DNA from 2 places in the Streptomyces sp. NPDC048479 genome. Region 1 is predicted to be linked to the other one. Evidence: riboswitches for the same ligand, from Rfam matches in the RefSeq annotation. Region 1 holds a riboswitch; the other holds the start of a gene.
What was found. Region 1 has a riboswitch for thiamine pyrophosphate ahead of thiC (phosphomethylpyrimidine synthase ThiC). Riboswitches for the same ligand answer to the same signal wherever they lie in the genome.

Region 1 (7,491 bases):
GCCAGGACGAGGTGTACTTCGTCGTCAGTGGCCGGGCCGCCATCACCGTCGGGATGGAAACGACGCAAGTCGGACGGGGCAGCGTGGTCTATGTCCCGGCCGGAGTGGCGCACAAGTTCCACCACGTCACCGAGGATCTGCGGGTCATGGTGGTCTTCTCTCCGCCTGAGAGCTGAGCGTGACCCTGTCCTGTCCCTAGGGGTTCGGTCAGGGGAGTTCAAGGGCCGGCGAGCCCCCGCTGCCGCCCTCTCCCGCCTAGCATCGAAGCCAGGAACTCAGAGAAACGAGGTAAGGACGATGGCTGTGCGAGAGATGTTCGCGGGGATGCCGTGGTGGGTGAAGTGGGTTGCGGTGCCCGTTATCACCCTTGTTGTGTTCGGTGGGCTGATTGCCAGCGTCGTCGGCTTTGTGATCGGGCTGCTCTTCAAGGCTCTGGTCTTCGTCGCTCTCGTCGGCGGACTCATCTTTGTCGTACGGAAGTTCATGGCGTCCTCGAGTTCGAACAGCGACTGGTAGAGCGACCGGTGCCCTTGGTCAGCGTCTGCTGAGCCGGCGCGACGAGCGGATCCGCCGAACATCGGGACCGCAATCGCGGTCATGGCCGGATCCTGTCGCCGTGATGGCCATTTCCCTCCCTTCGCCTGGAAGAACGATTACTGCCTGAGATCGAACAGCTACGTAGCGGTATGGCTGGGCTGCTAAGTTCGCTAACCTTCTCTATCAGTATCTGAAAAATCACTCCTTGTGATCTTCCAGCGCTTCCAGCACCATTGCGTCAAGAGGGCCATGGGGTGCCAATCCTGGCCGTTTTCAGCAGGTTTCATCTCTGCTTCAGCCACTGCGGGGTACACGATGCGTGAGTCGGTCCATGCCGAGGTCCTCATGAGTTTCCTTGTCTCAGAGGAGCTCTCCTTCCGGATCCAGGTGGAGCTCCGATACGAGACGGAGGACCCCTACGCGGTACGGATGACCTTCCATCTACCCGGAGACGCCCCCGTGACCTGGGCATTCGGCCGTGAGTTGCTGCTCGACGGCATCAACGGGCCGAGTGGGGACGGCGATGTGCACATTGCGCCGACCGGTCCCGCAGGGCTGTCCGACGTCGGCATCAGGCTCCAGGTCGGCCGCGACCGGGCGCTGTTCCGGTCGAGCGCGGCGCCACTGGTGGGCTTCCTCGACCGCACCGACAAGCTGGTGCCGCTGGGGCAGGAGCGCACACTGGGCGAATTCGAGGGCAGTCTGGAAGAGGCGCTCGGGCGCATCCTCGCCGAGGAGAACGCCGGTTGAGCGGTGGCCGGAGTGCCGATGAGCTACTTCTTGCGGCGGCGGCCCTTCCCGCTGCGCACCGGCGGCACCGGTGATCCCGGCGGACCGCTCACCGCGCCTGACGCTCCCGCCGTACTCGGCCGGTCCGCGGACACCACCATCGCGGCGAGCGCGGTGGTCACCGGAACCGAAGCAACCAGACCGATCGACCCCACCAGGGTCCGAACGATCTCCACTGCCACCAACTCACTGCTGGCCACCGTGCCCACACTGCTCTGCGCGATCGAGAAGAGCAGCAGCAGCGGCAACGCCGCGCCCGCGTAAGCGAGTACGAGCGTGTTCACGACCGACGCGATATGGTCCCGGCCGATCCGGATGGCTGCCCGGTAGAGCCCGCGCGGCCCCAAGCCCGGATCCGCCTGGTGCAGCTCCCAGACCGCCGAGGTCTGGGTCACTGTCACATCGTCGAGCACACCGAGCGAACCGATGATGACGCTGGCCAGCAGCAGACCGCTCAAGTCGATGTTCGGAAACAGGCCATGGATCAGGCCGGTGCTGTCGTCGGTGTTGCCGGTCAGTCTCGCCCAGCCGATGAAGAGCGAACCGAGCAGTCCGATCAGCAGCAGCGAGATCAGCGTGCCGAGGACCGCGACCGACGTACGTGCGGTGAGTCCGTGGCACAGATAGAGAGCGATCAGCATGATGGCGCTCGCCCCGATCACCGCGACGATCAGGGGATTTGAGCCCTGCAGGATCGCCGGCAGGATGAACAGGGTCAGTACGGCAAACGAGGCGGCGAGCGCGATCAGCGCCATCACACCGCGCATCCGTCCCACCAGCACCACCACGAGCGCGAAGATCCCGGCCAGCAGCACCATCGGGAACTTACGGTCCACATCGGTCACGGAGTACTGAAGATCGCGGGGCGCATCGGGTGCGTACGCCACCACCACCCCCTGGCCCTTGCTCAACTGCCGTGGAGCGTCCGGCTGGACGATCTCGGTGAAGGTACGGCCCTTGTCCTTACCGCTGGTGACCTCGATCGTCGCCTTCGCGCAGCTGCCCCGCTGGGAATTGACCGCCTCGCGCCCCTCGGGCGTCGAGGTGTCACCGGTCGGCGGCACCTGCGCCGCATTCACGTCCTTGCAGTTGACCTTCGCGACCGTCACCACCTTGCCCTGCTCGGTCTGCCGGTCGAAGCCGACACCGCTGCGCTGATGGTCGGGAGCGCCGCCCGGCCAGAGTACGAACAGCCCGACCAAAACCGCCGTGGAGAAGGGAATCAGCACCGCGGCGATGACCTTGCGAAGGTGCTTGGAGACGGGCGCGGCCGGCCCGTGGCTGTGCGCATGGCCGTGTGCTTCGGGTGTCTGCTGCGAGGAGGTCACCGGCCGATCATCGCAAGAACGGGAGAGGCCCACTGTTCAGCACGCCAGAAATGACGCTAGCGTGGTGGCACCTTTGCACACGCGGGAGCTCGGAGCACCGGGCTGAGAGGGCGCTGACCTTCGTACGAGTCGTGACGAATCGTACGGAAGCCGCTGCGTCGACCGCCGAACCTGTTACCGGGTAATGCCGGCGTAGGGAGTAGGTCTCATGACCGTTCAGGATGCACGCACGCCTGCCGCCGACCAGGCGGAGCGCAAGCCCGGCTGGCACAAGGGGTACGTCGAGGGTTCGCGCCCCGACCTCCGGGTGCCGGTCCGGCAAGTGCACCTCACCAATGGCAAGGACGTGACGCTGTACGACACGTCCGGCCCGTACACCGATCCCACCGTCGAGACCGACGTCCGCCGCGGCCTGCCGCCGCTGCGGGAGAACTGGATCATCGGCCGCGGCGACACCGAGGAGTATGCCGGCCGCCCGGTCCGTCCCGAGGACGACGGGATCAAGCACACCTCGCCGCGCGGGGGACTGCGCAACCTCGACGCCGTCTTCCCCGGCCGCCCGCGCCAGCCCCGCCGGGGCCGCGACGGCCAGGCGGTGACACAGCTCGCGTACGCCCGCCGCGGTGAGATCACCCCGGAGATGGAGTACGTCGCGATCCGTGAGAACGTCTCCGCCGAGGTCGTCCGTGAAGAGATCGCGGCGGGCCGGGCCGTCCTGCCCGTCAACGTCAACCACCCCGAGATCGAGCCGATGATCATCGGCAAGCGATTCCTGGTGAAGGTCAACGCCAACATCGGCAACTCCGCGGTCACCTCCTCCATCGAGGAGGAGGTGGACAAGATGACCTGGGCCACCAAGTGGGGCGCGGACACGGTCATGGACCTCTCCACCGGCCGCAACATCCACACCACCCGCGAGTGGGTGCTGCGCAACTCCCCGGTCCCGATCGGCACCGTGCCCCTCTACCAGGCGCTCGAGAAGGTCGACGGCAAGGCCGAGGAGCTGACCTGGGAGGTCTACAAGGACACGGTCATCGAGCAGGCCGAGCAGGGCGTCGACTACATGACCGTCCACGCGGGCGTGCTGCTGCGGTACGTGCCGCTCACCGCCCGCCGCAAGACGGGCATCGTTTCCCGCGGTGGCTCGATCATGGCGGCCTGGTGTCTGGCGCACCACAAGGAATCGTTCCTGTACGAGAACTTCGAGGAGCTCTGCGAGATCCTCGCCTCCTACGACGTGACGTACTCCCTCGGCGACGGACTGCGCCCCGGCTCGATCGCGGACGCCAATGACGAGGCGCAGTTCGCGGAGCTGCGTACGCTCGGCGAGCTCAACACCATCGCCAAGCGTCACAACGTGCAGACGATGATCGAGGGCCCGGGCCATGTCCCGATGCACAAGATCAAGGAGAACATCGACCTTCAGCAGGAGATCTGCGAGGAGGCCCCCTTCTACACGCTCGGCCCGCTGACGACGGACGTGGCGCCCGCGTACGACCACATCACCTCCGGTATCGGCGCCGCGATGATCGCCTGGTGGGGAACGGCGATGCTCTGCTACGTCACGCCCAAGGAGCACTTGGGCCTGCCGGACCGCGACGATGTGAAGACCGGTGTCATCACCTACAAGATCGCGGCGCATGCGGCGGACCTCGCGAAGGGCCACCCGGGAGCGCAGGAGTGGGACGACGCGCTCTCCGACGCGCGCTTCGAGTTCCGGTGGGAGGACCAGTTCAATCTGGCCCTCGACCCGGACACGGCACGGGAGTTCCACGACGAGACGCTGCCGGCCGAGCCGGCGAAGACCGCACACTTCTGCTCGATGTGTGGTCCGAAGTTCTGCTCGATGAAGATCTCCCAGGACATCCGGCGGCAGCACGGTGCCTTGCAGGAGGAGATCGAGGCGGGCATGGACGAGAAGTCCAAGGAGTTCGCCGCGGCCGGCAACCGGGTCTATCTGCCGATCGCGGAGTGAACTCCCGGCCACGGGCGCCGGCCGGGGTCACTCCGGCTGGTGCTCGGGGCCGCCGAAGTCCGGACTGGTGAAGTCCGGACTGGTGAAGGTGGGTCTCTGGCCCGTCGTCGAGCCCTCGCTCGGGCTGGAGTAGTCCGGGCCGCTGTAGCCGACTTTCGGGATACGGCTCACATGGCTCGGCGGGTCCGCGGACGACGGGTCGGCGCTGGGATCGGCCAGCGCTGCCCGCAGAAACGGCAGCAGGCCGCGTTCCAGCACCGCATGACGCCAGGCCTCCCTGGCGCGGGCCACCTCGTCCGGCTCGCCCGCCGACTCTTCGGCCGGGACCTGGGTCGCGCCGTTGCGCAGAGCGGTGAGCAGCAGTGCGACCGCGGCGACCAGGATTCCGGCCGCCGTGACCGCGCCGAAGAACCACCCGGCGGTGAGCAGGCTGTCCGCGAAGGACGGCGTGGGGCTGAGCATCTTCAGGATGTAGCCGACCAGCAGAAAGATCGCCGCAGCCGTTCCCGCGAGCACCGGCGCCAGTACGGCGATGACGGCGGCGAATCCGGCGCCGCTCTCGTCTGCCTCGCCCGCGGCCGGGGCCAGCACGGAATTGTGCACGGACGCGGCGGCCGTGGGCGCGCGCAGGTCCTCGCGGACCTTCACATAGTGCTCGTACTCGGCTGCGGCCGCTGTGGTGATGAGTGCTGTCGCGTTCAGGGCCATGGTGCGGAGTTGCTCGGCGTTCAGGCGCTGCCCCACGGCAGCGAGATCCGGACGGTCATGGGCGTTGCGCAGCGCGTCATCGAGGATTCGCTCGTACTCGGCACGATCCTCGGTCAGCAGGTGCGGAGCGCTGTTCATGTGCATCCCCCGATGCTCCGTAGGGCCGGATTGCCCGCATCGACCGGGCGGTTGGGCAGAAACGGAGGAGAGCCTGCTACGGATAAGCCGATGGTAGAGCGGTTACGGCACGGGGTGACAGGGGGTTTCCGTAAATCCCCTGTCGAGGGTTGGCTCAGTCAGGCAGCGGGAGTTCGACCACAAGCAGCTTTCCGGCCATGGTCACGCCGCCGTCCATGGCGATCGCGAGCCCGTCGGCGTACACATGCGGGCCTTCGACAACCGGACGCGCGCCGTCCTCACCGTCCTCGGTGCCCACCTCGCCGAGCAGATACGGAATGGGGCTGTGGCCGTGCACAACGCGTCGGCCGCCGTAGGCGGAGAGCAGTTCGCGTACGGCCTGCGGGCCACCGTCGTCGCGGAAGGCGAAGCGCCTGGTGAACTTGCGGAACAGGTCCCAGCACTCGTCGGCGTCATTGCGGGTCAGGGTCTCGCGGACGGTGTCGTTGACCGCTTCGATCGAGTCGCCGTACTCGAGATAGGCCGTGGTGTCGGAGTGCATCAGCAGATGCTCGTCCTCCAGCTCGATGGCGTCGAGGCGCGCCATCCACTGCAGATGGACGTCCTGCAGACGGTCCATATCGGACTTCTGGCCGCCATTGAGCAGCCAGGCGGCCTGGAAAGTGGCGGTTCCGGCCCCGGAGTTGACGGGGGTGTCGCCGAACCGCTTGGCGCCGAGCAGCAGCAGTTCGTGGTTGCCCATCAGGGCCTTGCAGTAGCCGCCGGCGGCCGCGGCCTCGGCGGAGAGCCGCATGACGAGGTCGATGACGCCGATGCCGTCGGGGCCCCGGTCGGTGAAGTCGCCGAGGAACCAGAGCCGGGCGTTGCCCGCGGCCCACTGGCCGTCCGCGTCGATGAGGCCCTGTTCGGTGAGGGCCGCGTGGAGTTCGTCGAGATACCCGTGGACGTCGCCGACGACGTAGAGCGGGCCGAGCCCGTCGGCCGCGGGCGTCTCGGACGGGTTGATCTGCACCTGGACGGTGTCGCCGGGGCCGCTGCGGCTGATCACCGGGAGGTCACGCGCGGTGGGGGTGTAGCCCTCCGGGGTCTCGCTCTCCGGGACGGCGTTGCCGGGATGGCCGGACTCCGTGGACTGCTGCACTTGAGACCGCTGTGGCTGTGGCTGTGATTGCTGTGCCTGTGCCTGCGGCTCCTGCGGCTGCGGTGCGTGCTGCTCTGGCGCCTCGGACTGTGGTTCCTGCTGCTGCGGCGCCGAGGACTGCGGTGCATGCTGCTGCGGCGCCGCGGATGGCGCTTCCTGCTGCTGCGGTGCAGCGGTCTGTGGTTCCTGTGACTGCACGGGAACCTGCGCATACGGCGGTACACGGAAATCGCGCAACGTCGCCGTCCGCACCACGGGTCCTTGACCGGCCCCCTGAGTCATCGACCCCTCCACCACCGTCGCGCCGCCGTTCACCTCTCGGCCCAGCCTGGTCGGGGTGGTCCGCGGTGTCGTGCGCCCATCATAGGAATGAGCTCCGCGCTGTGTGACGCACCAGGGGTGGTGAATCCGTTTCGCACCCCTGGTGCGCCGACTGTTTCGTACCGATTAGGAAGGTCTAGTCCGGAGAAGGGGATCGCGGGGCGCTCACAGTCGTTCGCTGAGGGCGGCGCTGTGATGACGTCCGTACGATCAGTTCGGTCGGTATTACCTGCCCGACCGGCCGGTCCTCGTCGACTCCTTCGATGGCGTCGATGAGGAGCTGGACGACCGCCGTGCCGATCCGGCGCGGTTTGAGCGAGAGCGTGGTGATGGGCGGTTCGGTGGTGGCGTACACGGTCGACTCGCTGCAGCAGACGAGCAGCAGATCGTCGGGGACGCGCAGGCCGTACCGCCGGGCGGCGGCGAGGAGATCGGTGCCGTTGGGGTCGAAGAGCCCGTAGACGGCGTCGGGCCGGTCGGGGCGGGCGAGCAGCCGGTCGGCCGCGACGGCTCCGGCGCACGGGTCGTGGGCCGGATAGGACTCGTAGACCGGG
Region 2 (7,491 bases), on a different contig from region 1:
GACTCCCACCGTCGCGCCCACCTCCGGCGCATCCAGCAAGGAGCACTCCGCCTCCAGCTGCGGACCGTCGTCGGGTCGCAGCTGTACGGCGACGTGGCTGCCCCGGAACGTACGCGCCTCCACCGTGCAGCGCAGCCCCTCTGCCGGCGGGACAAGTCGGACGCCCGCCGGTCGCACCAGCACCTGCCGGGCGCCCTGCGGCGCGTCCTCCGGCACCGGCACCTTGCCCCACGGGGTGTCCGCGGCCGCGCCGCTCACCGTCGCCGCGACGACGTTGTCGAAGCCGAGGAAGCGCGCGACAAACTCGGACGCGGGCCGCTGCCAGACTTCGAGCGGCGTGCCCGCCTGGGCGATCCTGCCGTCCCGCATGACGACGACACGGTCGGCGAGCGCGAAGGCCTCGCCCTGGTCATGAGTGACGGCGAGCACCGTCGTACCCAACCGCCCGAACAGCCCGCGCAGTTCGACGACCAGCCGCTCCCGCAGCCCTCGGTCCAGCTGGCCGAGCGGCTCGTCCAGCATCAGCAGCCGGGGCTGCGGCGCCAGCGCCCTGGCCAGCGCCACCCGCTGCTGCTCGCCGCCGGACAGCGAGGCCACGGCCCGCCGCTGCGCCGCCGGCAGCCCGACCAGCTCCAGCAACTCGCCGACGCGGCGGGCCTGTTCGTCCCGTCCTGCGCCGTGCATCCGCAGCCCGAAGGCGACATTGCCGCCGACGTCGCGCTGGGGGAAGAGCTGGTGATCCTGGAACATCAGGCCCACCCCGCGCCGGTGCACCGGAACGCCGGCCTGGTCCGCGCCGGACAGCAACACCCGCCCGCCGTCGGCTGCTTGCAGTCCGGCGACGATCCTCAGCAGGGTGGACTTTCCACTGCCGCTCGGCCCCAGCACACAGACGATCTCGTGCTCGGCGACCTCGAGATCCACCGCGTCGAGCGCCGCGCGCGCCCCGAACCGTACGGTCACGTCCTCCAGTCGCAGCAAAGCCATCAGAACTCCCCGGACGATCGGTCGGTACGGATTCGTTCGAGCACCAGCAGCGCCACCGCACACACCACCATCAAGATGGTGCTCAGCGCCATCGCCTGCCCGTAGTTGAGCTCGCCGGGCCGGCCGAGAAGCCGCGCCACGGCGACCGGCAGCGTCGGATTGTCCGGCCTGGCGATGAAGACCGTCGCGCCGAACTCGCCGAGCGAGATGGCGAAGGCGAATCCAGCGGCGATGAGCAGCGCCCGCCGCACCAGCGCCAGATCGACCTCCCGCCACACCCGCAGCGGCGAGGCGCCCAGCACCGCCGCCGCCTCGCGCAGCCGCCCGTCCACCGCCCGCAGCACCGGCAGCATCATCCGTACGACGAAGGGGACGCCGACCAGGGCCTGGGCGAGCGGCACCAGGATCCAGGACTCCCGCAGATCAAGCGGCGGCTCGTCGAGGGTGATGAGGAAGCCGAAGCCGACGGTCACGGCAGAGACGCCGAGCGGCAGCATGAGCAGCGCGTCGAAGCCGCGCAGCAGCCGGCCGGCCTTCCGGGTCAGCGCCGCCGCCGCGAGACCGCCGATGACCAGCGCGATGGCGGTGGCGACCAGGGCGTACCGCAGGGAGTTCCACACCGCGTCGATCGGCGGTACGAGGAAGGCTCCTCCGCTCGCGTCCATCGCGGTCAGCGCCCGGTAGTAGTCGAAGCCGTAGCCGCCGGGCCCGTCGAGGGAACGCTCGACCAGCACCGCGAGCGGCGCCAGGATCAGCAGCAGAATCGTGGTCAGCACCCCGCCGAGCAGCGCCCACTGTCCGGGGCCGCGCGGTCGCCGCGCGGTCTGTGCCGGGTCCACCAGTTTCAGCGCGGTCTCCCGCCGCCGTACCGTCCACGCGTGTACGGCGAGGACCGCGCCCACCGCGGCGAACTGCACCAGCGTCAGCACGGCTGCCGTGGACAGATCCAGCAGCTGAGCCGTTTGTCGATAAATCTCCACCTCGACCGTGGAGAACGTCGGTCCGCCGAGGATCTGTACGACACCGAAGGAGGTGAAGGTGAAGAGGAAGACCATCAGCGCGGCGGCGGCCACGGCGGGCCCGAGGGCCGGCAGCGTCACCCTCCGCCAGGCCGCGAACCGCCCGGCGCCCAGCACCCGGGCGGCCTCCTCCTGACGCGGGTCGAGCTGCGACCACAGACCGCCCACGGTCCGTACGACCACCGCGTAGTTGAAGAAGACGTGCGCGAGCAGAATCGCCCACACCGTCGTGTCCAGCCGTACGCCCCACAGCTCGTCGAGCAGCCCGCCGCGCCCGAGCAGCGCCAGGAACGCCGTCCCGACGACGACGGTCGGCAGCACGAACGGGACGGTGACCACCGCCCGCAGCAGTCGCTTTCCGGGAATGTCGAAACGGGCGAAGACATACGCGCCGGGCAGGGCTATCAGCAGTGTGAGCGCTGTGGAGGCGAGCGCCTGCCACGTGGTGAACCACAGCACCCGCAGGATGTCGGGGCGGCTCAGCACCTCACCGATCCGCCCGAACTGCCAGACCCCGTCGATCTCTAGGCCCCGGCCGACGATCGCGACGACCGGATAGGCGAAGAAGACCGCGAAGAACACGGCGGGCCCGGCCATCAGACCGAGCCGCGCCGCACTCCCGCGGACGGACTTCGTTACTTCAGTACGAGCGAGGACCATGACTGGACCCACTGCTCACGGTTCTTGGCAATCGTGTCGGGAGCGACGGTCTGGGGCTTGACGGCCACCGCGCCGAACTTGGTGAACACCTCGGGCAGCTTCGCGTCCTTGATCACCGGGTTGACGAACATGTTCAGCGGCATGTCCTCCTGGAACTTCTTGGAGACCAGGAAGTCCAGCAGGGCCTTGCCGCCCGCCTCGTTCTTCGCACCCTTGAGCAGACCCGCGAACTCGGTCTGGCGGAAGCAGGTTCCGGTCGCGACCCCGGTGGGCGCCTCGGTCGGCTGCGGCTTGGAGAAGAGCACCTCGGCGGGCGGACTGGAGGCGTACGAGACGACGAGCGGCCGGTCGGCCTTGGCCTTCTTACCGCCCGCGGAGCCGGAGAACTCCTCGTTGTACGCCTGCTCCCAGCCGTCGACGACCTTGACGCCGTTCTCCTTCAGCTTCTTCCAGTAGTCCTGCCAGCCGTCCTCGCCGTACTTGCCGACCGAGCCGAGGAGGAAGCCGAGGCCGGGCGAGGAGGTCGCGACGTTCTCCGTCACCAGGAGGTTCTTGTACGCGGGCTTGGCCAGGTCGTCGAAGGACTGCGGCGGCGCCAGCTTCTTGTCGGCGAAGTACTTCTTGTCGTAGTTGACGCAGATGTCGCCGGTGTCGACGGGCGTGACCCGGTGCTTGTCCTGGTCCAGCTGCACCTCGTCGTTCACCTGGCTCAGGCCCTTTGCCTCGTACGGCGTGAACAGGCCGTTGTCGAGAGCACGCGAGAGCAGGGTGTTGTCGACGCCGAAGAAGACATCGCCCTGCGGGGAGCCCTTGGTGAGGATCTCCCTGTTGAGGGCCGCGCCCGCGTCGCCGCTCTTGAGCACCTTGACCGTGTAGCCGGTCTCCTTGGTGAACTCCTTCAGCACGGAGGCGGAGGCGACAAACGAGTCGTGGCTGACGAGCGTCACGGTCTTCGGCTTCGAGCGGCCGTCCGAGGCCGACGAGTCCTTGGCCTCGCCGCCGCAGGCCGCGAGCGTGGTGACACCGAGCGCCGCGGCCAGCGCGGTGACCGTGATCTTCTTGGTGGTGCTCACTGAAATTCCTCCTGGAGTTGACCAGGAAGAGACGCGGCCCTGCCCGGCTCCCTCGAAGGGAATCCGGGCAGGGCGCAACAGCTTGTGAGTAATGACCGAACTTCCTACCCAGAATGACCTGGGCAAGGTTCAGAGGGTCTGCGACCACTGGGCTTGATTTACCAAACCCGCGTCGCACTCTCAGCGCTGTGGCGCTCCCCTGTCGGAATATGTAGATGTTTCAAGCCAGGTTACACGGGCGCTAACGCTCCGAAGCGGCCAGCTGTCCGCACGCTCCGTCGATCTCCTGGCCACGGGTGTCCCGGACGGTGACCGGCACCCCGTGCGCCGCGATGGCCTCCACAAAGGCCTTCTCGTCCTCGGGCCTCGAAGCCGTCCACTTGGATCCCGGCGTCGGGTTGAGCGGGATCAGATTGACATGGACCCGCCTGCCCTTGAGCAGCCGGCCCAGCAGATCACCCCGCCACGCCTGGTCGTTGATATCGCGGATGAGCGCGTACTCGATTGAGATACGGCGGCCCGACTTCTCGGCGTACTCCCAGGCGGCGTCCAGCACCTCCCGGACCTTCCAGCGCGTATTGACCGGGACCAGGGTGTCGCGCAGCTCGTCGTCCGGCGCGTGCAGCGAGACGGCGAGACGGCACTTGAAGCCCTCGTCGGCGAAGCGATGCATCGCGGGCACCAGGCCGACGGTGGAGACGGTGATCCCGCGCTGCGAGAGACCCAGGCCGTCCGGCTCGGGGTCGGTGAGCCGGCGGATGGAGCCGACGACCCGCTTGTAGTTGGCGAGCGGCTCCCCCATCCCCATGAAGACGATGTTGGACAGCCGCGCCGGTCCGCCCGGCACCTCGCCGTCGCGCAGGGCGCGCATGCCGTCGACGATCTGGTGCACGATCTCGGCGGTCGACAGATTCCGGTCGAGACCGGCCTGACCGGTCGCGCAGAAGGGGCAGTTCATCCCGCAGCCGGCCTGCGACGAGATGCACATCGTCACCCGGTCCGGATAGCGCATCAGCACGGACTCGACGAGCGTGCCGTCGTGCAGCCGCCACAGAGTCTTGCGGGTGGTGTCGTCGTCGCACGAGATATGCCGTACGACGGACATCAGGTCGGGCAGCAGCTCCGAGGCGAGCTTCTCGCGCGCGGCGGCGGGGATGTCGGTCCACTGGGCCGGGTCGTGGGCGTACCGCGCGAAGTAGTGCTGCGAGAGCTGCTTGGCGCGGAACGGCTTCTCGCCGATCGCGGCGACGGCGTCCTTGCGCTCGGCGGGCGTGAGGTCGGCGAGATGCCGCGGGGGCTTCTTGGCTCCGCGGGGCGCGACGAAAGTGAGTTCTCCGGGCTTGGGCATGGTTCGTCCAGTGTCGCAGACGGAATCTCGTGACCTGCGGCCGTTGACGCCCGGGGTGGGCATTGACGTCGTTGTGGGTCACTGCCGGGCACCCTCGGACGGCCCGCAGACGGCCCAGCCCGGAGCGCGTTCTGGCTGGCCAGCGAGCCAAGGGGAAGCGCAAGCGATACCGCTGGAGCCGTCGACCACGGCATGGCGAACCTCTCCCCCGCTGTGGCCTCTCTGCCGAACCGGAGCTCCGGGGGCCTAGACTCGAACGCGTGTCCGAAGAAGTGCCTCGCCTGGAGCGCCTGCGCAGCGTCCGCCAGTGGCTCTCATGGCAGCTGCGCCGCACTGACGAATCCATCGCGGAGCTGGAGCGCCAGGAGACAGCCGCCGTGCGTACGGCACGCACGCTGCCGCCGCGCGAGCCGGCGTGGAAGCTGTCGATGCTGCGAGCAGGCGGCAAACCCAGCCCGGACGCGGTCCACACCAGCGACTGCCGCATGGCCGGCAACCCCACGAAGCAGCTGACCCGGGAGCAGGCACTCCGCGCGCTCACACAAGACGGCATCAGGGCGTGCCCGTACTGCCGGCCCGACACAGACCTCGGTGTGCTGTGAACCGCGAACCGTCGGAGCCGAAGGGCATGGGCACTGCGCCGATCGTCGTGCACCCTGCATCCGGGACGGGCGGCCGCCGGGTGACGATCCGAGGCCAGATCGCGGGCCTCGCCCACAGCGACGCCGACCTGATCGAGTTCCTGCGCCGCGCGGGCCTGCCGGACGCGTGGGAGATCTTGGACGATCCACAGTGGGTGGACTGGCGTCGCGACGAGCCACACAAATTCAACCTGGGCCGCGACTGAGCCGTCAGCTACGCCGGGGCGGACCGCGCCGGGACGGAGTGGCGGTATGGCACCTGCGGGGAGGCCGGCCCTCGCGTGGAGCTGGCTGACCGGCGACAACTTTGTTCAGCAGCGCAAGCTCATGGCCAGGGAGTAGGCCAGCCGCACACCCGCACACCGTCATTGTTGCTGACTACCCCCAACTGGTCCCGCAATGCTCAGCCAACGCTCCGTAGATCATTTACGGGATAACCCCAGCCTCGTGAGCCACCTGGATTACCGCCTCGCCGAAAGCGCCATGTTCCTCCCAGATTATGGCTATTATCTCGATCCAGGGGACTCGTGTAGAGGGTCGAGGGGGCGGAAGTGACCACCCGTACGCGTTTGGTTCTAGTTGTACCGCTGTATTTATCGGCGCTCTGGGGCACCCTTTTTGCAGGCCTGTCAGGCAGCGATGCGGCGGGAATCATATGCTTCCTCCTGGCAGGCGCAGGACTTCTGCAGGTAGTACAGGTGACCCTTCTCCGCGGAAAGCTGACCCCTCCGTCGGTCTGCGTTTTCAACCTCGTTTCGTCAACTGCCCTCGGCCTTGCGTGCGGTATCGCCGCGCGCGGCGAGGAGGGGACCGGGGCCGCAGCAGGGTTACTCATTGGCGGACTGAGTTGCCCGCTTTCACTCTGGCTGGGCGACCTCGCCCAACTACGGCGCAAACCTAGATTCTTCATCAACTACCGCCAAAGCGACTCACTGAGTGAGTGCCACGAAATCTACGACGCTCTGTCGAAGCGATACGGCCACACCCGCGTTTTCAAGGATTCGGAGACGCTGCCCCCAGGTAGGAATTTTCTGCACGCCCTGGGGGCAACGAATCTCCCCACACTGATCAGGCGCTGTGACTGCATGCTGGCCCTGATCGGAGAGAGCTGGCTCGAAACCCGCGACGCGAGAGGCGAGCGGCGGCTCGACCAGCCGGACGATCCCGTCCGTACAGAGATCGAAACAGCGATCGACGCCGAAATCGCTGTAATTCCGGTCCTGGTCGGCAGGGCTGGCCTCCCGGCCGACGAGCGGCTTCCCAACTCCCTCAAGAAGCTGCCTTTCCTACAGGCGACGTATCTGCGGCCGGGGCCCGAGTTCGGTAAAGACCTGGACGGGCTTCTCGAGCGGTTCGAGAACTCTTTCCGACTCGAACGGTCGGAGCTGCTCCAGACGCCTCCCGCTCGGCGGCGCCACAGGGCTGGTGTAACCGCGTTTCTGACGGCTGTCCTCTTGCCGTTCGTCTGGGTTGGGGCTGTGGCATTCGCCGCCGACGCGCGGATCGTCAACAACGTCGCGCTTTCGCCGGACGGGCGGTACGCGGTATCGGCCCACGGCCAAGGCTGGGGCACCGCCACCACGCTTCGGCTCTGGGACACGCGGAGCGGCTCGCAGTTGGCCTCCCGCACCGAGTCCAACGGTCCGATCGTGTGGATCCTACGTTGGTCGCCGGACGGAAGTCGGATCGCCACCGGGCAATCCGACGGGAACGTACGCGTATGGAACCCTGCGACGCTGACGCCGTTACGCACCCTCTCCGGA

Region 2: it holds a riboswitch for thiamine pyrophosphate, as region 1 does, so the genes downstream of both, AB0D12_RS26255 (thiamine ABC transporter substrate-binding protein) here and thiC (phosphomethylpyrimidine synthase ThiC) in region 1, are expected to answer to the same signal.

Annotation. Positions count from the first base shown of each region.
Region 1 is NZ_JBEZKA010000012.1:14,996-22,486, forward strand. Features, by position in the region: gene AB0D12_RS19720 (cupin domain-containing protein) at 1-176, shown strand, start outside; gene AB0D12_RS19725 (DUF5326 family protein) at 304-516, shown strand; gene AB0D12_RS19730 (SsgA family sporulation/cell division regulator) at 853-1,287, shown strand; gene AB0D12_RS19735 (YibE/F family protein) at 1,311-2,654, opposite strand; TPP riboswitch at 2,726-2,870, shown strand; gene thiC (phosphomethylpyrimidine synthase ThiC) at 2,863-4,629, shown strand; gene AB0D12_RS19745 (hypothetical protein) at 4,657-5,481, opposite strand; gene AB0D12_RS19750 (metallophosphoesterase) at 5,630-6,898, opposite strand; gene AB0D12_RS19755 (LacI family DNA-binding transcriptional regulator) at 7,074-7,491, opposite strand, start outside.
Region 2 is NZ_JBEZKA010000018.1:90,601-98,091, forward strand. Features, by position in the region: gene AB0D12_RS26245 (ABC transporter ATP-binding protein) at 1-987, opposite strand, end outside; gene AB0D12_RS26250 (iron ABC transporter permease) at 987-2,603, opposite strand; gene AB0D12_RS26255 (thiamine ABC transporter substrate-binding protein) at 2,642-3,739, opposite strand; TPP riboswitch at 3,823-3,950, opposite strand; gene rlmN (23S rRNA (adenine(2503)-C(2))-methyltransferase RlmN) at 3,981-5,087, opposite strand; gene AB0D12_RS26265 (DUF6233 domain-containing protein) at 5,348-5,689, shown strand; gene AB0D12_RS26270 (hypothetical protein) at 5,716-5,934, shown strand; gene AB0D12_RS26275 (toll/interleukin-1 receptor domain-containing protein) at 6,280-7,491, shown strand, end outside.